One region of the Halobacillus sp. BAB-2008 genome, then DNA from elsewhere that is predicted to be linked to it. Evidence: riboswitches for the same ligand, from Rfam matches in the RefSeq annotation. Region 1 holds a riboswitch; the other holds the start of a gene.
What was found. A riboswitch is a leader RNA that binds a small molecule or an ion and turns the genes downstream of it on or off. The one in region 1 is predicted to bind lysine.
Positions count from the first base shown of each region.

Region 2: it holds a riboswitch for lysine, as region 1 does, so the genes downstream of both, dapA (4-hydroxy-tetrahydrodipicolinate synthase) here and D479_RS08205 (Na+/H+ antiporter NhaC family protein) in region 1, are expected to answer to the same signal.

Region 1 covers NZ_ANPF01000029.1:18,079-30,218, reverse strand. The annotation lists gene D479_RS08260 (methionine ABC transporter permease) at 1-87, shown strand, start outside; gene D479_RS08255 (MetQ/NlpA family ABC transporter substrate-binding protein) at 112-942, shown strand; gene D479_RS08250 (carboxymuconolactone decarboxylase family protein) at 1,008-1,373, shown strand; gene D479_RS21180 (hypothetical protein) at 1,618-1,740, shown strand; gene sufC (Fe-S cluster assembly ATPase SufC) at 1,976-2,761, shown strand; gene sufD (Fe-S cluster assembly protein SufD) at 2,781-4,088, shown strand; gene D479_RS08235 (cysteine desulfurase) at 4,090-5,310, shown strand; gene sufU (Fe-S cluster assembly sulfur transfer protein SufU) at 5,300-5,743, shown strand; gene sufB (Fe-S cluster assembly protein SufB) at 5,777-7,174, shown strand; gene D479_RS08220 (sulfite exporter TauE/SafE family protein) at 7,348-8,160, shown strand; gene D479_RS08215 (bifunctional UDP-sugar hydrolase/5'-nucleotidase) at 8,168-9,199, shown strand; gene D479_RS21285 (hypothetical protein) at 9,235-9,567, shown strand; gene yunB (sporulation protein YunB) at 9,626-10,393, shown strand; lysine riboswitch at 10,448-10,631, shown strand; gene D479_RS08205 (Na+/H+ antiporter NhaC family protein) at 10,765-12,140, shown strand, end outside.
Region 2 covers NZ_ANPF01000012.1:860-13,744, forward strand. The annotation lists gene D479_RS03670 (sensor histidine kinase) at 1-952, opposite strand, end outside; gene D479_RS03675 (response regulator transcription factor) at 949-1,635, opposite strand; gene D479_RS03680 (branched-chain amino acid aminotransferase) at 1,814-2,878, shown strand; partial or broken gene dapA (4-hydroxy-tetrahydrodipicolinate synthase) at 3,341-4,235, opposite strand; lysine riboswitch at 4,365-4,542, opposite strand; gene D479_RS03695 (methyl-accepting chemotaxis protein) at 4,765-6,444, shown strand; gene D479_RS03700 (response regulator transcription factor) at 6,511-7,119, opposite strand; gene D479_RS03705 (sensor histidine kinase) at 7,116-8,252, opposite strand; gene D479_RS03710 (fatty acid desaturase) at 8,336-9,382, opposite strand; gene D479_RS03715 (proline dehydrogenase) at 9,707-10,624, shown strand; gene pruA (L-glutamate gamma-semialdehyde dehydrogenase) at 10,657-12,204, shown strand; gene D479_RS03725 (helix-turn-helix domain-containing protein) at 12,348-12,885, shown strand, end outside.

The DNA of each region.
Region 1 (12,140 bases):
TTCGTCTGTACTGTGTTAATCATTCTGCTCGTATTCATCTTCCAATTCATCGGGGATTTCATTTCCCGTCGATTGGATAAAAGATAAAACAACCTTAGGAGGAAAATACTTATGAAAAAATGGTCACTAGGTTTACTGGCACTATTGTTCACTGTTGTCCTGTCCGCCTGTGGTTCTTCTGATGAAGAATCCGGTGATTCAAATGAAATTAAGGTGGGGGCTACTAGTATTCCTCACGCAGAAATATTGGAAGAAGCTAAGCCGCTTCTTGAAGAGGAAGGCATTACGCTGACAATCGATACGTACCAGGATTATATCCTTCCAAATAAAGCTTTGGACGATGGGGACATCGATGCGAACTACTTCCAGACGATTCCCTACATGGAACTGCAGGAGAAAGATAACGGCTACGATTTCGTGAACCTTGGCGGCATCCACATTGAGCCTATGGGGATCTATTCACAGAAATATGATGATATCAAAGATGTAGAGGACGGAACGACACTCGTCATGAGCCGCTCTATATCCGACCATGGACGAATCCTTGCCCTCTTGGAGCGTGAAGGCCTGATCAAGCTTGACGAAAACGTGGAGAAAGTCGATGCCCAGGTGGATGATATCGTGGAAAACCCTAAAAATATCAAATTCGATTCCGGTGTAGATGCAGCCAACCTTCCGGAAACGTATAAGCGGGAAGAAGAAGTTCTTGTAGCAATCAACACGAACTATGCCATTGAAGCAGGCCTGGATCCACAGGAAGATTCTCTAATCTTGGAAAGTCCGGATTCCCCGTATGTGAACGTGATTGCAGCTAACAGCGATGATGAAGACAATGAAGCGTTGAAGAAATTGGTTGAGGTGCTTCATTCGGATGAGATTCAAACGTTTATTGAAGAAGAATACGATGGTGCCGTCGTACCTGTGAAGGAAGACAGCGAATAACGGATAAAACGAGTGGCTGCGGGGATAATAACCGCAGTCACTTATTTTATTGGGAGGTTATACGCATGGAGGAAAACAATAGAACATGGACAGAAACATACTTACACGATTATAAGGAAGGAATGGGCCTGTTCAAGGAGCATATGCCTGAAGTAGCTCATCAATTCAGTCAGTTTACGGAAGAGTGCTTTAAGGAGGGCGAGATTTCTCAAAAGCAGAAGCAGTTGATTGCCCTCGGAATCAGCATCGTGGCCCAGGACGAATATTGCATGATTTATCATACAAAAGGATGTGTCGACCAAGGCGCTTCTGAGAAAGAGGTTCTGGAAGCGTGCGGGGTTGCCGCGGCTTTTGGTGGCGGTGCTGCTCTGAGTCAAGCCGTTACGCTTGTCCAGGATGCCTATAAAGATTTGTCCACAAACGTCAATTGATGGGACAATCCAACAATGGATACCAATGTTGAATAAATGACCATCTGAAATAAAAATAAACGCTTTCATTGGAACATTTGCTTTGTCAAGGCCGTAAATAAGGTTTGGCAGGATTTTATTCCGGGTATCGTTTTGTGATAATCTGGAAATGCAAATAACTTGAAAGGGTTGATTTATTATTAGTGACGATTTACAGCTCCATTATACTGCTGATATGGAAAAAGCCATGCACCAGGCTCATAATATGAGCTATGCCGAGTACAGTAGGAAGCTCGATACAAGGATGAAGGTGGAAGAGCAGCGTCAGCGTAATTTTGAAGAGAGCAAGAAGATAATCGCACAGGTCGACCGTCAACTCCATAGATGAGAAAGTATGGAATCAGGTGCCGTTTAGTCACCTGATTTTTTCATGTTATAATAATGTAGAAACCGAGGGGAATATGTCATTCAGGATGTCCGTTCCTTCTATATTATCAATAGTAGGAAAATGTTGATAACAAATACTAAATGATATAAGATTGTAATGAGAATAAAATGAGAATGGTTCTTTGATCCCTATCAACCAGGACATTCGATAATAATAGATACTGGAGGTATTCATTATGGCAGGATCAACGTTAGAAATTAAAGATCTTCATGTTGAAATTGAAGGTCAGGAAATCCTAAAAGGTGTGAACTTAACAATCAACGGTGGTGAATTCCACGCGGTCATGGGACCAAACGGAACAGGTAAATCCACATTGGCTTCCGCAATTATGGGACACCCTAAATACGAAGTAACCAAAGGTGAAATTCTTCTTGACGGTGAGAACGTTCTGGAGATGGAAGTAGACGAGCGTGCTCAAGCAGGTCTTTTCCTTGCCATGCAGTATCCGAGCGAAATCAGCGGTGTAACGAACTCTGACTTCCTTCGTTCTGCAATCAACGCACACCGAGAAGAGGGCGACGAAATTTCCCTGATGAAGTTCATTAAAGATATGGACGGTAAGATGGATACGCTGGAAATGGATAAAAACATGGCGCAGCGTTACTTGAATGAAGGATTCTCCGGCGGAGAGAAGAAGCGCAACGAGATTCTGCAGCTTATGATGATCCAACCGGCAATCGCTATCCTTGATGAAATTGACTCCGGTCTAGATATTGATGCACTGAAAGTTGTTGCCAAAGGTATTAACGAAATGCGTAATGATTCCTTCGGCTGCCTGATCATTACCCACTATCAGCGTCTGTTGAACTATATCACACCAGACAAAGTACACGTTATGATGCAAGGCCGTGTCGTCAAATCAGGTGGTCCTGAACTTTCCCAGCGTCTTGAGGAAGAAGGATACGACTGGATCAAGCAGGAGCTTGGTATCGAAGACGAAACAATCGGTCAAAAAGCGTAATCAAGATAGGAGGGTAATCATGACAGTAGAAGTCTCACTACCATACGACAAAGATTATGTCACAAAATTCTCTAATGGTCTTCAGGAACCGGAATGGATGAAGAACCTGCGCCTTAGCGCCTTGGAGAAATCAGAATCACTTCCGCTTCCTAAGCCGGATAAGACAAATATCTCTAAATGGAACTTCACCGAGTTCGATCATCACGTAACAAGTGAAACGATCGGTGCGCTCGATGAACTTCCGGTGGAGATAAAAGATTTCATGGATCAGGACAAAGCGCCTAAAAACCTTGTCATTCAGCGTAATCATACAGTGGCTTATGCTGCGATTGATGAAAACCTGAAAGAACAGGGAGTTATCTTTACAGACATCGCTACAGCTCTGCGCGAACACGGAGAGCTCGTGGAAAAGTATTATATGAATGATGCGGTGCACGTCGATGAGCACCGTTTGACAGCCCTTCATGCAGCGCTAATGAACGGTGGTATCTTCCTTTATGTACCGAAAAACGTACAGATTGAAGAACCGATTCAAGCTATTTTCTGGCAGGAAGACCAAAAAGCTTCCTTAATCAATCACATTCTTGTCGTTGCTGAAGAAAACAGCTCTGTTACGTATGTGGAGAACTACATCTCTCATAATAAAGAAGAGAAGACATCTGCTAATATTGTAGCGGAAGTTATTGCCAAGGACGGTGCGAAAGTATCGTATGGTGCAGTGGATAACTTCGACAAAGGAACAACCGTTTATGCAAACCGCCGCGGTGTTGCCTATCGGGATGCCGTCATTGAGTGGGCGTTGGGTCAAATGAATGAAGGGGATACTGTCTCCGAAAATATCACCCACCTGATTGGTGATAACTCCCACTCCAATGCCAAAACGGTAGCAATCGGCCGCGGAGACCAGAAGCAGAACTTTACAGCAAACATCACACACTTCGGTAAAGGTTCAGACGGCTATATTCTTCAGCACGGAGTGATGAAGGATAAAGCATCCGCTATTTTTAACGGAATTGGTAAGATTGAACACGGAGCCAGCAAATCCAACGCAGAGCAGGAGTCACGTGTACTTATGCTCAGTAAAGATGCCCGTGGAGATGCCAACCCTATTCTTTTGATTGATGAAGATGATGTAACGGCAGGACACGCAGCTTCCGTTGGCCGCGTAGATCCTATGCAGTTGTATTACTTGATGAGCCGCGGAATTTCCAAATTCGAAGCGGAGCGTTTGATCATTCACGGGTTCCTTGCACCGGTGGTAAACCAGCTGCCTGTAGAAGCTGTGAAGCGTCAACTTCAGCAAGTGATTGAAAGGAAAGTAAATTAACATGGATGTCAAAGCCATACGCGAGGAATTTCCTATTCTGCATCAGGAAGTCAACGGTCATCCGCTCGTGTATTTGGACTCTGCAGCAACCTCTCAGAAGCCACTGAAAGTGATCGAGAAGTTGAACGAATATTACAGAGGCTACAATTCCAATGTGCACCGGGGCGTTCATACCCTTGGCACAAAAGCGACGGATGAGTATGAAGGCGCAAGGGAAAAGGTCAGGCGCTTCATTAATGCTTCCAGTACGCAGGAAGTGATATTCACAAGAGGAACAACGACAGCCATTAATACAGTCGCCGCAAGTTACGGCAGGAGCAACCTTGGGGAAGGTGACGAAATCGTCATCACACCCATGGAGCACCACAGTAACATCATTCCTTGGCAGCAAATTGCTAAAGAAACTGGTGCGACCTTGAAATACATGCCGCTACAACCTGATGGCACCATTCGTTTGGAAGATGCGAAACAAACGATCACTTCCAATACGAAAATCGTTGCCATCGTACACGTTTCCAACGTGCTTGGTACCATCAATCCAGTGAAAGAGATCGCTCGTATGGCCCATGAGCAGGGAGCCGTCATCCTTATTGATGGTGCCCAAAGTGTGCCGCACATGCGTGTCGACGTTCAGGATCTGGATGCTGACTTCTATGCCTTTTCCGGTCATAAAATGGGAGGCCCTACAGGTATTGGTGTTCTCTACGGGAAGAAGGCGCTTCTTAACGCTATGGAGCCTGTGGAGTTCGGAGGCGAAATGATCGATTTCGTAAACTTGTACGACTCCACGTGGAAAGAGCTTCCGTGGAAGTTTGAAGGCGGAACGCCGATTATCGCAGGTGCTGTCGGACTGGGTGCTGCCATTGATTTTCTTACCGATATCGGCATGGATAACATTCTTGCACATGAGGAAAGGCTTGCTGCCTATGCTCAAGATCGCATGAAAACAGTGGACGGACTTACCATCTACGGTCCGGAACACCGCGCAGGTCTCGTTACGTTCAATTTAAGCGACGTACACCCTCATGACCTCGCAACGGTATTGGATGCAGAAGGAATCGCTGTACGAGCCGGTCACCATTGTGCCCAGCCTCTGATGAGGTGGCTCGATGTATCAGCGACGGCTCGTGCCAGCTTCTACCTGTATAATACTGAAGAAGAAATAGACCGACTCGTTGAAGGACTACAAACAACAAAGGAGTATTTTGGCGATGTCTTTTAATAACTTAGATACACTCTATCGCCAAGTGATCATGGACCATTACAAGAACCCTCGTAACCGCGGATCTATCGAAGGTAATCCGATGATTGTGGATATGAATAACCCAACATGCGGGGATCGTATCCAACTGCAGTTGTTGATCGATAACGGGCTTGTAAAGGATGCCAAGTTCGATGGAGAGGGTTGTTCCATCAGCCTCTCCTCTGCTTCCATGATGACCCAGGCGATCAAAGGAAAGTCCGTAGACGACGCATTAAAAATGTCTAAGCTGTTCTCAGAAATCATGCAGGGGAACGATATTGAGGAAGAAGATATCGACCTCGGTGATATCGAAGCACTCCAGGGAGTTTCCAAGTTTCCGGCTCGAATTAAATGTGCCACGTTAGCTTGGAAAGCCATGGAGAAAGGTGTCGATGAAGAGAAGCAGGACTAAGCGTCTGTTCATACCAAAAGGAGGTATATAATCATGGCTAAAAAAGCGCCAGAAGTAGGAGAGTACCAATACGGATTCCATGAAAAAGATGTGTCCATCTTCCGTACGCAAAAAGGTCTGACGAAAGAAGTCGTCAAACAGATCTCCGACTATAAACAAGAACCAGAATGGATGCTCGACTTCCGTCTTAAGTCCTTAGAGCAATTCTATAAAATGCCGATGCCGCAATGGGGCGGCGACCTATCCGAACTTGATTTTGATGAAATCACGTACTACGTTAAACCATCCGAACGCTCCGAGCGTTCATGGGACGAAGTACCGGAAGAAATCAAAAACACGTTCGACCGTCTGGGTATCCCGGAAGCGGAACAAAAATACCTGGCAGGTGTCTCTGCTCAGTATGAATCCGAAGTGGTATACCACAACATGGAGAAAGACTTGGAAGATCTCGGTGTTATCTTTAAGGATACCGATTCTGCTCTCAAAGAAAACGAAGATCTCTTCAAGGAGTATTTCGGTAAAGTCATTCCTCCGTCCGATAACAAGTTTGCAGCGCTGAACTCTGCTGTATGGTCGGGAGGTTCCTTCATTTATGTTCCTAAAGATACGAAGGTGGAGACGCCGCTTCAGGCATACTTCCGTATCAACTCAGAGAACATGGGTCAGTTCGAACGTACCTTGATCATTGCGGATGAAGGTTCTTCCGTACACTACGTCGAGGGATGTACAGCACCGACTTATTCATCCAGTTCTCTGCATAGTGCCGTAGTAGAAATTTTCGTCAAAGATAACGCCTACTGCCGCTACACAACGATTCAAAACTGGGCGAACAACGTGTACAACCTTGTAACGAAGCGTGCCGTTGCTGAATCCAATGCAACGATGGAGTGGGTCGACGGTAACCTCGGTTCCAAGTTGACAATGAAATATCCAGCCGTTCTTCTTAAAGGAGAAGGAGCCCGCGGTATGACACTTTCCATCGCACTGGCAGGAAAAGGGCAGCACCAGGATGCCGGTGCCAAGATGCACCACCTGGCACCGAATACGTCTTCAACGATCGTATCTAAATCCATCTCCAAGCATGGTGGTAAAGTAACGTATCGTGGTATCGTTCAATTCGGTCGTAAAGCAGAAGGGGCCCGTTCCAATGTCGAGTGTGATACACTCATCATGGATAACGAGTCCACTTCAGATACCATTCCTTACAACGAAATCATGAACGAGAACATCTCTCTTGAGCACGAAGCAAAAGTTTCGAAAGTGTCTGAAGAACAGTTGTTCTACTTGATGAGTCGTGGGATCTCAGAAGAAGAGGCGACAGAAATGATCGTCATGGGCTTCATCGAGCCATTCACGAAAGAACTGCCAATGGAATACGCCGTGGAAATGAACCGCCTGATCAAGTTCGAAATGGAAGGTTCCATCGGTTAATAATGATAAAAGACCGTGCAGCTTATGACTGCACGGTCTTTATTTGTGGGATAATAAATAGAAGGTAAATATCCCTGGTGGAATCATGCATAACGAATCAAGCAGGCGTCATGTTTTATGAATACAAAACGTGATACTATAATAGTATCTATCAAAGGTTAAGGAAGGTTACCATGTTTCTGATTATGTTCTTCATTGGTTTAGTGACAGCAATTATCGGGAGCGTCGCTGGACTTGGCGGCGGCGTCATTCTGGTGCCCGCGTTATTGTTCCTCGGCGATCACTATGCGTCTTTTGACTGGGTCACTCCGCAGTCGATTGTTGGTATATCGCTCGTCGTGATGATCTTTACCGGGATGGCATCCGCCATCTCCTATATTAAACACAAGCGCGTCGATAAGAAAATCGGCGTCATTTTCCTTTATGGAAGCATTCCCGGTGGTATAGTCGGATCGTGGCTGAATCAATTTTTTGAATCAGATGGATTCTCGCTGTTTTTCGGCGTGATTATGATTGCCGTTTCGCTTTTGTTCTTTATTCCAAGACGACGGCCTGATAATCCACTATTTACAACAGGTATTCAAAGAGAGAAAGTCGTGGATGGAGAAACCTATACGTATCAGATGCCCGTCATGTTTGGGCTGGTCTTATCGTTCGCCGTCGGACTATTGTCCGGACTGCTTGGTATCGGCGGGGGATCGCTTATGGTACCTGCAATGATCCTGCTGCTCGGCTTGCCGGCACATATAGCCACGGCTACATCCATGTTCATGATCTTTTTTGCTAGTATATCCAGCTCTGCCACTCATATTGCTCTCGGGCATGTAGAGTGGGCTCATACGCTGTGGTTCATCCCTGGTGCCTATATAGGTGGCACGCTCGGTGCTTGGATGAACCGTAAACTGCGTGGACAGGCGGTCGAATGGTTCTTGCGGATCCTTTTGATTTTGATCGGCATCCGCTTAATCTGGCAAGGAATAGGGTGAGGATACGATGAATAAAGAGAGATTGTATTTCTACTATACAAGCGATCTGCACAGCCATTTTGAAAATTGGCCGCAGATCGTCGGCTATTTTCAAGAAAAAAAAGAGAAGCATGACAGAAGGAAGGAAGATTACTGGTTGTTTGACAACGGGGATCACGTAGACCGTTTCCACCCGATTACGGAAGGGTTAATGGGGAAAGGGAACGTGGAGCTTATGAATCGCGCTGCATATGATGTCGCTACCTTGGGAAATAACGAAGGAATTACCTTGGCTAAGGAAGATCTTCATTCGTTGTATGACGAAGCAGACTTCGGTGTCGTGTGTGCCAACCTCGTTTGTCATCATCAAGAGGCTCCTACATGGCTCCAAAATTATAAAATTGAGACGTCTAAACAGGGGACGAAAATCGGTGTTATTGGACTGACAGCTCCTTTCCGTCCGTTTTATCAACAGTTAGGCTGGGATGTCGAATCTCCTTATGACATACTGGACAGCCTGCTTCCGGAAGTGGAGCGGGAAGCAGATATCATTGTATTGTTATCGCATCTCGGCATCCATGACGACGAAGAGATCGCCAGGCGCTATTCCTCCATCGATGTCATTATCGGCGGACATACCCATCACTTGTTCAAGACAGGCGAGATCGTGGACGGATCATTATTAACGGCCGTAGGAAAGCACGGAACGCATCTTGGTGAAGTGATGATTGAATGGGACAATGATACCCATACGCTTGTAAATAAAGAAGCCTATGCCGTTCCTACGGAGCATTTAGGCAAGGACAAACAGACAACGGATGATCTGCTTCGTATAAGAAAAGAAGCGATGGATCACTTAAACACACCTGTTACAAGGTTGAGAGAGCCTCTTCACATCACATGGTTCAAGGATAACGAATTAATGACAAGTCTTACGGACCAATTAAGGGAATGGACATCATCCGATATCGCGATGTTAAATGCGGGGGTCCTTCTTGATCATTTACCGGCGGGGGAAATCACGTACGAAGAGGTCCACCGCATCTGCCACACCCGATGAATCCCTGCAGGGTCGAGCTTGAGGGCGATAAAATAATGGAAGTGATCCGGGCTGCCCATACGAAAGAATTGATGGAAACCAAATTGAAAGGTCTGGGCTTCCGTGGAGAGGTAATCGGGAAAATGGTCTTTTCCGGAGTGGACATTAATGTACGGAAGGCGTCCAACGGGGAGCTTCAGGTGACGGATGTTACTTTCGACGGCCGTCCGCTTGATCCTGATAAAGTCTATCGTTTCGCTACAGCGGATACGTTTACTTTCGGTCGATTCTTTCCTGAGATCGCCTATGCCTCAGAGAAAAAGTATTATATGCCGGAACTGCTGCGTGATCTGCTGTCTGAAGCGCTTCAGACATACGGGAGTCCGTGAGAAATATTCAAATAAAACCCTTCTCGCCTACATATAGATAGGTGAGGAGGGTTGTTTCATGTCTAAGAAAAGAGTGACGGGCGGGTCGTCGATCGGAAAACGGGTCGTCATCAGTCTACTGTTTTTCGCTGTATTCACAGCCCTAAGCCTATGGTTTATAAACAGGGGAGTCACGCCCGCACTTGTAGATATTGCTGAGACGAAGGCGCAGCAGCTGGCGAGGGATGCAATCAATGAGGCGGTCAGTAAACAAATAGCCGAAGACCTTCAGTTCAATGATCTTGTGAAAATGGAGCAGGATAACCAGGGAAACGTCGTTTATATGGGATGGAATTCCGTCATGGTAAACCGTGCTCTGCGTGACACCACGATTCGGGTGCAGAATTTCCTGAAGCGGATGGAGCTTGGAGAGTTACCGATGGAGGATACCTCACTCGAGCCGTCTATCGATCCGAATATGACGGCAGAGGAGTTAGGGGAGCAGCCGGCCACTTTGATTGAAGTGCCGGTAGGGCTTGCCACAGGAAACAGTCTGCTTGCAAACCTTGGCCCGAAAGTTCCCGTGCAGCTCAGGGTGATCGGCGACGTTCAGTCTCAGGTGAAAAGTAAAATTACGGAATATGGTTTGAATGCCGCCTTGTTTGAGATTTCCATCCATTTTGAAGTAAGTCTACGAATCGTTATCCCGTTCTCTACGGAGACAACGGTCGTAAAGAACGATATTCCGATAGATACGGCGACTATTTTGGGAAAGGTTCCCAATTTCTACAGCGGTGTAGACGGTCAGGACCCATCTTTTTCCTATCCAATGGATCCCTTGCAATAATGCATGTCTACTGGTAGAATGGCTAAGAACTGAATATGCGTGACCTTATCAGATCGGTGAGGTAGAGGCGCAGACATCATGAGTAGTCAATGGGAGTATGACAAGCGAGGATCATTGGTGAAGGGGGTGTCTGCCGAAGTGTAAGACAGCGAGTCGGGCTGTTTAACGCTGGTGTACATCTGAACAGGAGATACACTGTCATGCATGCTTTTTGGGTGCATGGAGCGCTACTGATCGAAATGGAGGATAATCCAATTGCCGCTGAGGCAGTGGTAGATTATTTTCTATCATTGTCTTTTTTATTCCTCAATTTTAATCCACAGTAGCCTTCCAAATCCCGTTACACCATTAGATTAACGGAGGGGAACCACATGGAAGGAACGATCTATTCATTAATTCCAGCTATACTTATGCTTATCCTTGTCCTTGTTACAAGGAAAGTCATCCTATCCCTTGGTATAGGGATCATTGTCGGAGCATTCATGCTTACACAAATGGACATCGGAGCCGGTATCGGCTTGATTTGGTCCATCTTTTCCACTATTTTCTACAGTGAAGGTGCACTTAATTCAGGTAATATTTACCTGCTATCTTTTTTACTTTTACTAGGAGTTACCACTGCATTTATGACAGCCTCCGGAGGCAGCAAGGCATTCGGAAAGTGGGCGGTGAAGCGGATCCGTACACGTCAGGGTGCTACACTCGTACCTGCTCTGCTCGGCATTGTTATTTTCATTGATGATTACTTCAATGCACTTGCTGTCGGGCAGGTGGCAAAACCGGTGACGGACAGGTACCGCGTCTCAAGAGCAAAACTGGCCTATTATATCGATTCGACTTCTGCACCAATCACGGTTATTTCTCCCATATCCAGCTGGGGAGCATATATCATCGGTACCATCGGTAGTATCCTTGCGGCAAATGAAATTACCGAATATGGTGCTTTTGAAGCGTTTGTTTTGATGATACCAGCGAACTTATACGTTTTCGCAGCTTTACTTCTCGTATTCCTGACAATTTATATGCGCCTTGATTTCGGGCCGATGCGCAGTCACGAAATCCGTGCGCAGAAGACAGGAGAGCTCACGAATCCGGAAAAGGGTGACATTCCAGGAGACCTGAATGACGAATTCGAAGAGCACAATAATGGGAAGATTTTGCACTTGATTCTGCCGATTGTTGCGCTTGTCGTCGGTACGGTAGCCATGATGTTCTACACAGGTATTCAGGCAACAGAGGGAAGCGCCACACTGCTTGATGCTTTTGCTAATACGAATGTAAACATTTCCCTGTTCACCGGAGGTCTGGTCTCTGTATTGGTTGCAGGCGGTCTTTACATCAGCCAGCCTAAACCGAAATCAGGGCTTGGCCACGTATTTACAGAAGGACTCAAAGCTATGCTTCCGGCTATCTATATCCTGGTCTTCGCCTGGATGATCGGGGATGTCATCAGCCAGCTTCAAACAGGAGAGTTTTTGGCAAATCAATTTACAGAGGCAAGCATTGATATTGCTTACCTGCCTTTAATCATCTTCTTATTGTCCGGCTTTATGGCGCTGTCTACCGGTACATCTTGGGGAACGTTCGGTATCATGCTCCCGATCGCAGGAGAAATAGCAGCTGTTACCGATCCGTCCATGATTCTACCGGCCTTGTCCGCGGTTCTTGCCGGCTCCGTTTTCGGTGACCACTGTTCACCGATCTCAGATACGACCATTCTTTCTTCTACCGGGGCAGGTTCCAATCA
Region 2 (12,885 bases), on a different contig from region 1:
AGGTGGACCCTTGTCCAACTTCGGAAGTGACGGAGATCTTCATCTTCAACGTTTTCCTGATGCGGTCGGTCAAATAGAGACCCATTCCCGTCGCAGCGCCGTTCTGGTGATCGGATGTCGACGTGAAGCCTTTATCGAAGATGCGGGGGAGGTCTTTCGCCTCTATGCCCCGGCCTTCATCACGGATCGCTATGTGCACCCGCTCGTCTTCTCGCCGGCTTGTGATGGTAATGTCACTCGATTCGCTGTATTTGATGGCGTTTGTCAGCAGCTGGCGCAGGATGAAGGCGAGCCATTTTGCATCACTCAACACGTGTGTCGCTTCCAAATCGATATCGAAGCCGATTCCCTTCTGCATGCACCAGGACTTAAGGGTACGGATTTCCTGGAATAACAGCGGCTCTAACTCTATTTCTTCTATATAAAGGTCATTCTCGATGAAGGGGATCCGTTTCTGATAGAGCTGCTGGTCTAGAAGCAGGTGGATCCGCATCCATTCATACGTCAGCTGGGACTTGAGCTTGTAATCTTCGATCTTATCAAACAGGAGGTGCATCGCACTCATCGGCGTCTTCACTTCGTGGATCCAGGAGAGCAGCTGGTCCTTCTCTTCTTCCAATCGGTGCTGGTTATCGGCAAGCTCCTGTTTCAAGCGTTCCATATGGTCTGTGACGTTGTCGTCGATGATCCGTTCAAACGGACTGTCCCCTTCCGGAAAAGTCGAAAGATCCAAGTCCCGGTCCCGTTCCTGCATTTGACGGTAGAAGCGGGTTTCCTTCTGGTACCGGATGAATAAAAACAGCGCAATTAAAAGGAAGGACAGAAAGTTGTAGTACAGAACGGAGGTGACCGGGATTGTCGAATCGATGGCACCAACGAGAGCTGCCAGCACCTGCAGACCGAAAAGAAAGGCGATCCAAGCAAGGCGTTCTTTCAGAAATGCCCCGATCATTGCGAATCCTCCTTCGCCACATAGCCTTGTCCGACCTTCGTCTCAATCGCATCTCCCAAGTCGATTTCAGCGAGTTTCTTGCGCAGCCTGTTGACGTTGACGGTCAGGGTATTGTCGCTGACGAACCGCTCATCCTCCCACAAACGCTGGATCAGCTCTTCCCGGCTGACAATCTTGCTTTTTTTATCCACCAGCTGCTTCAAAATAAGGATTTCGTTCTTCGTCAAATCGATCGATCCTTTTTCATTGGACACGCGGTTGCGGTCATAGTCAATGGTGGCTCCCTGCCAAGTCTTCCACTTATTCGTTTCCGTATTGTAGTTGTAGACGCGGCGCAGGATCGCCTGGATCTTCGCAATCAGCACATCGAAGTGAAACGGCTTCTGGACGAAATCGTCGGCACCCAGGTTCATCGACATCACCATGTCCGTCGGATGGTCTCTCGAGGACAGGAAGATGATCGGTACGTTCGAGTGGGCACGGATCATCCGGCACCAATGGAAGCCGTCGAACTTCGGCAGCTGGATATCAATGAGCACAAGATCGGGATTTACATCGGTGAACCGGTTCATCACCTGTTGGAAGTCATCGATCCCATATACTTCATACGACCATTGCGACAGACGTTCCTCCATTTCCTGGAACAACGTCCGGTCGTCTTCAATCAACAATAATTTAAACAAAAAAGACACCACGCTTTCCGTATATTGCCTTTTTCCAGTATACCATGATGCTCCATGTATCGTATTTCGATTATTCAAGCAAATCCTCTTTAAAATTGTCGGAAGTGGGCGTACAATGGATAGTATTATTTGAAAAACGGCCCCGGCCGGCGATTACATAAATAAAGGAGTCCTGACAATGGCATTGAGCATCATTCAAAGCGAAACGAAGAAGAAGAAACCGGAATCGAAAGAGATCCCTTTCGGCAGAACGTTCACAGACCATATGTTTGTGATGGATTATGAAGCGGATAAAGGCTGGCACGAGCCCCGCATCGTCCCTTATGAGCCGCTGACACTCGACCCGGCAGCGATGATTTTCCATTACGGGCAGACGGTTTTCGAAGGGATGAAGGCTTATCGTACGGATGATGACCGCGTCCTGCTTTTCCGTCCGGAGAAGAACTTCGAACGCTTGAACTTGTCCAGTGAGCGCTTGAGCATTCCGGCGATTGATGAAGACGAAGTGCTGGGTTATCTGAAGGAGCTTGTGGAGCTGGAGAAAGACTGGGTTCCATCCTTTGAAGGGACGTCGCTGTACATCCGTCCATTTATCATTTCGACAGAAGCGAACCTCGCCGTTGCGCCGTCGAAATCCTACAAGCTGATGATCATCCTCTCTCCAGTCGGCCCGTATTTCTCCGGCGGTTTGAAGCCTGTCACGATCAACGTCGAGAATGAATTCACCCGTGCGGTCAAAGGCGGCACCGGCATGGCGAAGACAGCAGGGAACTATTCCTCCGGCTATCAGGCCCAGGCGAAGGCGGTCGAGGAAGGCAACAACGATGTGCTTTGGCTTGATGGTGTGGAGAAACGCTACATCGAAGAAGTCGGCAGCATGAACATTTTCTTCAAAGTGGACGGAGAAGTCGTCACACCTGCCTTGAGCGGCAGTATCCTGAAGGGGATCACGCGCGCATCGATCCTGGAGCTTTTGGAGAAGTGGGGCATCCCGGTCACCGAGCGCCGAATTGCGATCGAAGAGCTGTATGAATGGTACGAACAGGGGAAAGTGGAGGAAGCGTTCGGAACAGGAACGGCTGCCGTCATCTCTCCTGTCGGGGAATTGAACTGGCTCGGTAAGAAAATGGTCATCAATGATCATGAAATCGGCGATCTGTCCCAGAAGCTGTATGACACGATCACCGGAATTCAGCGCGGCCGCAAGGAAGATACGGAAGGCTGGACGGTCACGATCGACTGAAAAGACCTTCCAGCTTCGTTTGAATAGTAAGGCATAGAAGAGAGCCTCCCAATGGTGTGGAAGGCTCTCTTTTTGTTGGAGGAGGGACAGGAAGGGGAAAGCTGCTCTTCCGGCGACTCCCCTGTGGCTATGTTTCTCTTTTCTTTTGGATTGGACGAGTAACTTACTCTGTAACCCCAGCCATAAAAGCACAGAAGGGAGCAAGGTAACGAATAAAGGGTAGTTCGGTCCTTGCCAGCCTAAGATGTACAAAAAAGGTAATTTAAAAATAAAAGAAGCAACATCCATGAAAGACTGCATCTCATTGTGGAAGGACTGACTATACTCAATGGTCCTATCCACCCCGCTCTGATCATTCTAAATTTTTATCCCGTACGCTGATAAACGGATCATCACCTATTTTAATGGGTTAAAAAAGAGGAAGGCGTGCTCCTATCCAGAGAGCACGCCTTCCTTTATTCTTTATGATGCCATTCGTTCGTCTTGTCTGATCGTGCTTACTATATCCAAAACCCGCTTGCTTTCTTCCTGCGTCAAAGGCAGCAGAGGCAGGCGGACGCCTCCGACCTGGACGCCGAGAGCGTTCAGGGCTGCTTTCACCGGTGATGGACTCGGTGCGGAGAAGATGGCGTGCATGACCGGGAGCAGCTTCTGGTGAAGCGTTGCTGCGAAGGCGCCGTCTCCTTCACGGTAGCTTTGGATCATCTGCTGCATTTCTTTTCCGATGACGTGGGAGGAGACGGAGACGATACCTGTCCCACCGATGGCAACGAACGGCAGCGTGTTGCCGTCTTCTCCGCTGTAGACGGAGAAGTCCTCCGGCGTTTCGCGGATGATGGTCGTCGCCGCATCGAGATCGCCGCTCGCTTCTTTAACGGAAACGATGTTGTCGATCTTAGATAAGCGAATGATCGTTTCCGGTTCCATGTTGACGACGCTTCTTCCCGGAATGTTATAAAGCATGACCGGGAGGGAAGTCGCTTCAGCGATGGTGCGGAAATGCTGATACATCCCTTCCTGAGACTGGTTTGTTGTAGTAAGGGACGACGAGCATGACGGCATCCACGCCGGTCTGTTCTGCTTCCTTCGTCAGCTCAATAGATGCTCGTGTGTTGTTGGATCCTGTTCCTGCGATGACCGGAACACGTCCGTCGACGACTTCCACAGTGAAGCGGAACAGGGACAGCTTCTCCTCTTTCGTAAGCGTCGGAGATTCTCCGGTCGTTCCTGCGATGACCAACGCATCCGAACCGTTGTCGATCAAATGGTCAATCAAAGCACGTGTCGCTTCATAATCAATATTCTCATCGTTGTCGAACGGGGTTACCATTGCTGTTAATACTTGGCCGAAATTCATAACCTCACACCTTTTAGTAAGTTTTTTTAAATACAGACCGAGGCATCAGGACCATTCAGCGCAGTAAATAAACAAAAACGGCAGCAACGAGGGAATCGCTGCTGCCGTAGAAACTTTGTATCCGTTCCTGCGTAAGATAGCCCTCCATATAGTCTCCTATATGACAGTCCTGCACTTCTTCAGTATCAGAACCAGCTTCAGGAAGATGAGATTCGAGAAGCTTCGGCAATTTCCCCTTTCCGCATCGATCTTCAGAGCTCATTCTCCTCCGTATGCGTACTGATGTCATTGCACCTCTATCCTTACTCCAAATAAAATTTGAAATAAGAAAATATTTAGTTAGCTTGATCGTAACAAAAATTGTCCTCAAATACAACACGAACGATGAAAATTCCAAATCTTCGACAATGTTTTTGCACATTGGCTTATGCCGACCTGCACATGGGAGAGGAGGAACTACATAAAAAGGTCCATCAACCCGATATAAAAGATAGATAACTATAATAAAAAAGGGGACCTGGTTTCAACGATGAAAAGTATAAGAGGAAAGATTTTGACGGCCTTCTCTGTGGTCATTTTATTGACGGTTTTGCTCGCGAGTTTCAACTATTTCGCTACTTCAAGGACGAACGAGAATACGAAGGGGATCGTCGACCGTGAACTGCCGCTGTTGATCCTCGATGAGAAGCTCGCCTATAACTTATCACAGAAGGTAGCTGCAGCCCGTGGGTATGTACTCTTTAACGATGACGCATACAGGGAAACCTTTGAAGCGTATTCGGAAGACAGCATGAAGATGCAGAAGGATCTCCTGGACCGGACGGACTCCGATGACATCAGGCAGCTTGTCACGGACAGTATTGAATGGGAAGGGACTGTGCGGACAGAGGTGTTTGAACGGTTTGACGACGGTCGGGAAGAGGAAGCCCTGAAAGCGCTCGAAGATACGGTTACTCCGGTAAGTAATGAATTGATAACCATCTATGAAGAAGCCTCTATTCGTAGAGAAGGGGAAATCCAGGAGATGGGATCTAACGTGTTGGAAAGCGGCGCAGCTATGATGTTCTGGGGATTGATTATCTCTGCGGCAGTCATACTGGTTGGACTCCTTTTCGCATGGATGATGGCGAATAACCTCTCCAGGCCGATCAAACGTGTCGCAGAACGGATGCGTCACCTTGCGGGCGGCGACATCAGTAAAGGGGATCTGGAAGTGAAGAGCAAGGATGAGATCGGGGCGCTTGCCGGTGCGATGAATACGATGCAGGCGGCCTTGAAGGAAGTGATCGAATCGGTTTCCCTGACCTCCGACCGTGTCACGGTGCAAAGCAGGGAGCTTGATCAGGCATCGGAAGAAGTGAGGGAAGGAAGCGTGCAGATCGCCTCGACGATGCAGGAAATGTCTTCCGGAGCAGAGTCCCAGGCGGACGGTGCTTCCAGTCTGGCGGAACAGATGCGCACCTTCACAGATAAAATTGCGGTTGCGGATGCGAACGGCGGGCACGTGTCGCATTCGTCTTCTCAAGTACTCGAGCTTGCAGAAGGAGGTCGGGAGCAGATGAAGGCAGCGATCGGCCAGATGCACAGGATCGATACGATTGTGAAGGATTCGGTCGAGAAAGTGAAAGGCCTCGATAGGCAGTCTCGGGAAATTTCCAAGCTTGTCCAGGTCATTGAAGCGATTGCGTCTCAGACGAACCTGCTGTCGTTGAATGCGGCGATTGAAGCCGCCCGTGCGGGTGAGCACGGCAGAGGCTTTGCCGTCGTTGCGGATGAGGTGAGGAAACTTGCAGAGCAGGTCACTGCTTCTGTCGGTGATATTACCGATATCGTGGAAGGCATTCAGACGGAATCCGGGCAGGTCGTCCAATCCTTGGAAGAAGGATATACCGAAGTGGGCCGGGGGTCTGTCGAGATGGAGGCGAGTGGAGAGACGTTCGATACGATCCATCATTCCGTTTCTGACATGGTAGCTAAAATCCAGGAGATTTCTGCCCACCTTCGCGAAATTGCCGGCGCAGGACAAGATATGAACCGTTCCATCGAAGAAATCGCTTCGATTACAGAAGAGTCGGCGGCGGGGGTCGAACAGGCAGCTGCTTCGGCCCAGCAGTCGAGCGGATCGATGGAGGAAGTGTCTCGAAGTGCCGCCGAATTGTCGGATCTGGCAGGAGAACTGAATCGCCATGTCCGCCGTTTCAAACTATAAGAAAACACCAAAGAACAGCCGGTCCTGCGAGTATAAGCAGGACCGGCTGTTTTTTTATCAGGGGAATCATTTCGACCGTTTGTACCAGCCTTTTTCTTTAAAACGAGAGATCGCTTCGATTCGGTTGGTTACTTCCAGCTTTTCCAGAATGACAGATACGTAGTTGCGGACAGTCCCTGGTGTGATGAACAGCTCTTTAGAGATATCCTTCGTATTTTTTCCATCTGCCATCAGCTGAATGACTTCCTGTTCCCGTTCGGTGAGCGGGTTGGGTTCGGTGAAGGCAAGATCAACGAGCTCCGGGTCGAAGATGCGCTGGCCGTTCATGATCTTACGGATGGCCGTTGCCAGTTCCTCACTCGGACTGTCTTTGAGCAGATACCCGCTGACTCCCGCTTTTCTTGCCCGTTCGAAGTAACCGGGGCGGGCGAAAGTCGTCAGGATGATGACTTTGCATGTTTCCTCTTGAATTTCTTCGGCGGCATCCAGGCCGTCTTTCACCGGCATTTCAATATCCATGATGCAGATGTCCGGCTTTTCTTCACGGACAAGGTTGACTGCTTCCTGACCGTTTCCCGCCTGACCGACGACTTCCATCCCTTCTTCTAAATCCAGCAGGGCGCCCAGCGCGCCCAGCAGCATACGCTGGTCTTCTGCAATGACGATCCGTATCATGCCGGACCCTCCTTTTTCTTGTTTTTTATCACATTCGGTACGTGAAAGAGCAGCTTGGTTCCTTCTTCGGAACGGATTTCCAGCCTTCCGTTAACGAATTCCAGCCGTTCGCGCATTCCCTGTAAGCCGTGTCCCTGGAAAGGTTCCAGCGTCTCCGGAATCCCTTTCCCATCGTCGGCAATCGTGACGAGAATTTCATTTGGTGAGGGATGGATCGTAATATGGCAGGTGGAAGCTTCGCTGTGCTTGACTACATTCGTCGCTGCTTCCTTCAGGCACATACTGAGTACGTTCTCAACAAGCAGCGGGGTGTTCTTAAGCACCGGATCTCCTTCGTAGGAAAACGTCATTTCCGCTGCCTCGATAATCTGCCGGACGCGGACGAGTTCATCCTCAAGCTTCGTCCCTCTCATATTCGATACCATTTCCCTTACTTCCTTCAACGCATTGCGTGAGGTCATCCGGATATCATCGATTTCCTGCTTGGCTCGATTCGGCTGCATGTCCATCAGCTTCCGGGCGAGGTCGCTTTTCAAGCCGATCATCGACAGCTTCTGTCCGAGGGTATCATGAAGGTCCCGCGCAATCCGCTCTCTTTCTTCGATGACCATCAGCTGGGAAATCCGTTCATTGGCATCCTGCAGTTCGCCTTCCAGCTTCTGCTGCTGGTTCCGATAGCGGACAGTGAAGGGGAGCAGGATCACACCGATGACGGTGATGATAATGAACGGCAGGTTCGGAAATACCGAATCAAGCTGATGGATGAAAGTGACGGTGATGGCGATCAACGTCGTTGCCAGGTGGACAATATAGAGAGAAAGAAACCCACCCAGGCTCTTAATGTTCCCGATGAAGAAAGCGAGGAACAGGGCGAAATAGATGTATCCGAACGAAATGGTCATCAAAAGACTGATCACCATTTCGATACTCACCCACAGATATACGAATCCGCTCTTGGAGATGAAGGACAGACGATACGCAAGGAAGAAGAGCAGCGTCATCAAAATGCCGAACATCATTTCATACATCGAAGAGGAGCGGAAAATGAAGAAGAACGGCAGGACGCAGAAGATAATCCAGACATAAATGCTGAGTCCTGTGTTCTTCGGAATGATATGGTACCAGTTCTGCATGGCGGCGGCCTCCTTGTTTCTCTCACTTAAGCATAAAGGAAAATAAAGAAAAAACCCATTCAAAGGAATGGGTTTTGGTGGAATTACTGGTCTTCCTGGAACCTTGGACGGCTTTGGACACGTCGCTGCTTTTTCTCCAGTAACGGTTTCACTTCTTTGAAGGAAATGAATGTCTTGTTTTCCGTGTCATACAGGCGGAAGCGGATCGACTCAAGGCTCGTCTTCAGCGTGATGGTCGTTGCGTGCTGAAGGGGAGGCGTCTCTTCGTGTGCCTTCTCCAGGGCGTAGTTCGGTACCCGCGGGCTCAAGTGGTGGACGTGGTGGAAACCGATGTTTCCGGACACCCATTGAAGCAACTTCGGAAGCTTATAATAAGAGCTTCCATCGACCGCTGCTTTAACGAAGTCCCACTCCGATTCATCTTCAAAATAGGAATCCTCGAACTGGTGCTGGACGTAAAACAACCAGATTCCGAGAACACCGGATACGTAAAGGATCGGCAGCTGGATGATCAGGAATGCCTGCCAGCCGATCGCCCAGATAAGAAGGGAGTAGATGGCGACGACCGCCACGTTGGTAATGTACGTATTCCAACGTTCTCTGCGCTTTGCACCTTTGCGGTTGAAGCGGTTGGAGATAAGGAACAAGTAAATCGGTCCGAGTCCGAACATGACGATCGGGTTGCGGTACAGACGGTAAGCGAGACGCTCTTTGAAACTCGCGTTCACATACTCATCGACCGTCATCACCCAGATGTCACCGGTACCACGTTTATCAAGATTACCGCTCGTCGCATGGTGGATCGAGTGGCTCCGTTTCCATTTTTCGAAAGGGAAGAGCGTCAAAATACCCGAGATCGTTCCAATGACACGGTTGGCCTTCTGACTTTTCAGGAAGGATTGGTGCGTGCAGTCATGGAAAATGATGAAGACCCGGATCACGAAACCTCCGGCGATCATGGCGATTGGAATGGCGAGCCATACAGATAAAGCCATGCTGGCGTAAGCCAAATACCACAGCAGGATAAATGGAATCAGTGTATTGATCAGCTGGCGGACGCCGGCGGCTGTATCCGGTTTCGCATATGCGGAAACACTTTTCTTCAACTCTCTTTGTTTGGCGCTGTTCATAGGTTTTTCTCCTCTTTGATTGGTCGTTATCCCCATCATAAGAGATAAGAGGACCGACGATAAGACACAAACGTCAGGACTTACCCATGACACTTATCATGGGTCGGTAAGAGAAAGTGGATATTCCCATTATATGGGTGGTGAAAACACCTTTCGACACTTTTGTGCTGAAACAATAAAAAGGCGGGGGTATCTTTGTGTTTCGACCACGTTGTCAAATGTAAGCGTTATTCGTTACAATTTTCTTAACAATTAAACATTTCCGAGTTACACCGGATAAAGCTTGTATGGATCGATAGAGAATGATGAAAGGGTGTGGGGATCTTGGAAGCCATCAGTAAGAATTTCTTCTTATACCTTTCCAACAATAAGATGTTAGATCGGATGGCCAAGCGCTTCGGCACAAGATTCGGAGCGGACAAGATAGTCGGGGGAGAAACATTCCCTCAGGCAATACCGCTGATCAAGCAATTGAATGAGGAGGGACTCGTGGTAACCGTCGATCACCTTGGTGAATTCGTCGACTGTGAGTCTGAATCGAGGGACCGGGCCGGAGAATGCATCCGCAGTATTCAGCAGATCGCTGCCCATCAACTTCAATCGGAAGTGTCCTTGAAGCTGACCTCCCTCGGGCTTGATATCAGCCATGAGCTTGTGATGGAGAATATGGAACTGATCCTGAAGGAAGCGGAGAAGCATGGTATCACCGTGACGATTGATATGGAGGATTCCTCCAGGTGCGGAGCGACGCTGGACATATACAAAGCGCTGAAGAAAGACTACCCGAACCTCGGAACTGTCGTTCAATCCTATCTGTACCGCTCCGATCAGGACTTGGATGATCTCAATGAATACGATCCATACCTGCGCCTCGTCAAAGGGGCTTACAAGGAATCCGGCAAAGTAGCTTTCCCAGAGAAGAAGCTCGTCGATGATAACCTCAAGCATTTGATCAGAAAGAACTTGTTAAACGGCAACTATACGGCCATTGCAAGCCATGACGATGCGATTGTCGCTTATACGAAGCAGCTCGTGAAGGAGCATGACATTCCGAACGACCGTTTCGAATTCCAAATGCTTTACGGCATGCGGACACAAATGCAGGCAGACCTTCTGAAAGAGGGATATAAAGTCCGTGTGTATATGCCGTACGGGGAAGATTGGTACGGCTACTTCATGAGACGCCTGGCGGAGAGACCGGCTAACATCGCCTTCGCCATGAAAGGGATTTTCAGCAAATAAACTATTTATTATACAGAGAGGGGAATTTACCTATGGTCCAACCATATAAGCACGAACCATTCACAGATTTTACAGTAGAAGAGAACAAGAAAGCTTTCGAAGAAGCACTGAAGCAGGTGAAGGAAGAGCTTGGTCAGCATCATGACCTTCTCATCAATGGAGAACGCGTGCACACGGATCAGCATATTACGTCCATCAACCCGGCGGATACGAAGCAGGTTGTCGGAACGGTATCGAAAGCGAATGCGGAACTTGCAGAGAAAGCAGTGCAGGCAGCAGCGGACGCTTTTGAAGATTGGCGCAAATGGGATCCACGTGCCCGTGCAGAGCTGCTTTTCCGCGCTGCGCACATCATCCGCCGCCGCAAGCATGAATTCTCCGCTTACCTTGTGTACGAAGTAGGGAAGCCTTGGAAAGAGGCGGATGCGGATACAGCGGAAGCTATCGACTTTCTTGAATATTATGCTCGTCAGATGATTGAACTGAAAGAAGGGAAACCGGTGGAAAGCCGTCCGGGTGAACAGAACCGTTATGTGTACACACCGACAGGCGTAGCCGTCGTCATCCCACCATGGAACCTGGCATTCGCTATCATGGCCGGTACCGCTGTCGCACCGCTTGTGACAGGAAGCACGGTTGTCATGAAGCCGGCCAGCAACAGTCCGGTCGTTGCAGCCAAATTCGTTGAAGTGCTGGAAGAAGCCGGTCTTCCGAAAGGCGTCTTGAACTTCGTCCCTGGAAGCGGCGGCGAAGTAGGCGATTACCTCGTCGATCATCCGAAAACAGCCCTTATTTCCTTCACCGGCTCCCGTGATGTCGGTCTTCGCATCATCAAACGCGCGGCCGAGGTGAAGGAAGGGCAGAATCATATCAAACAGGTGATCGCGGAAATGGGCGGGAAGGATACCGTCGTTGTCGATGAATCAGCGAACATTGAAACAGCCGTCGATGCGATCATCACTTCTGCTTTCGGTTTCTCCGGTCAGAAATGCTCCTCCGGTTCCCGTGTCGTGGCACACGAAGCGGTTTACGATGAAGTGTTGGAGAAAGTGAAAGAGCGTGCCGAACAGTTGACCGTCGGAAATGCCTCCGAAGAGAACGTGTATATGGGGCCTGTCGTCGACAAGGGGGCTTATGACAAGATCATGAGCTACATGGAAATCGGGAAAGAAGAAGGCCGCCTAGTCACTGGTGGAAAAGGTGATGACTCCAAAGGGTATTTCATCAAGCCGACGGTATTTGCAGACCTTGCGCCGGATTCCCGTATGCAGCAGGAGGAAATCTTCGGGCCGGTCGTTTGTTTCACGAAGGCGAAGAACTTCGATGAAGCGATCGATATCGCCAACAATACGGAATATGGACTGACTGGTGCAGTCATTTCCGATGACCGTGATCACCTGGAAAAAGCGAAGTATGATTTCCATGTCGGAAACCTTTACTTCAACCGCAGCTGTACAGGAGCCATTGTCGGCTACCAGCCGTTCGGCGGCTTCAAAATGTCCGGAACCGACTCTAAAGCCGGCGGACCGGATTATCTGGCGCTGCACATGCAGGCGAAGACGATCTCGGAAACGTTCTAAAAACGTATTCGAAAATGTCATCTACTCCTTACAACAAACCAAAGCTCTCCCGGAATGGGGGAGCTTTTTTCATAACCGGCGGGTTTTCTCCGGTACAATTGCTTTTTCTTTCCAACCACAACGGATATAATGGAGGGTAACGCATGACATTCAACCTACTTGGAAAGGTAAGGATTCCTATGGAAGTGAAAGAGTTGATCCTTCAGGCAGAAGATATCCATAAAGCGACAGAATTGATCAGTTCGAAACTGAAGAAACCGGTCATCATTGAAAATAAGAATTTTGAACTCGTGTCCTACAGCTCTGCTTTCGATGACTTCGATCAAACCCAGCAGAAAACGATTTTGTCCAAGAAATGTCCGATCTTCATCATCGACCGCTTGAAGAAGGAAGGGATCGTCCAGCGTCTCGATCAACAGCCGGATGCGATCCGTATTTCTCCAATCGAGGACCTCGGCTTCCAGCAGCGGGTCGTCATCGCTGCCAAGCATCTAGGCCATACGCTCGGCTATGTGTGGATTCAGGAGTCGGATCATTCTCTGGAGGAAACGGATTTACATTTCTTGGAGGAAATTACGCCCCATTTAGGGAAATTAATATATGATCAGTTCATGAAGGTGAATGCCAAGGAAGGACGGAAGGAGGAACTGCTCTGGCAGCTGCTGCAGCATGAGTACGGCA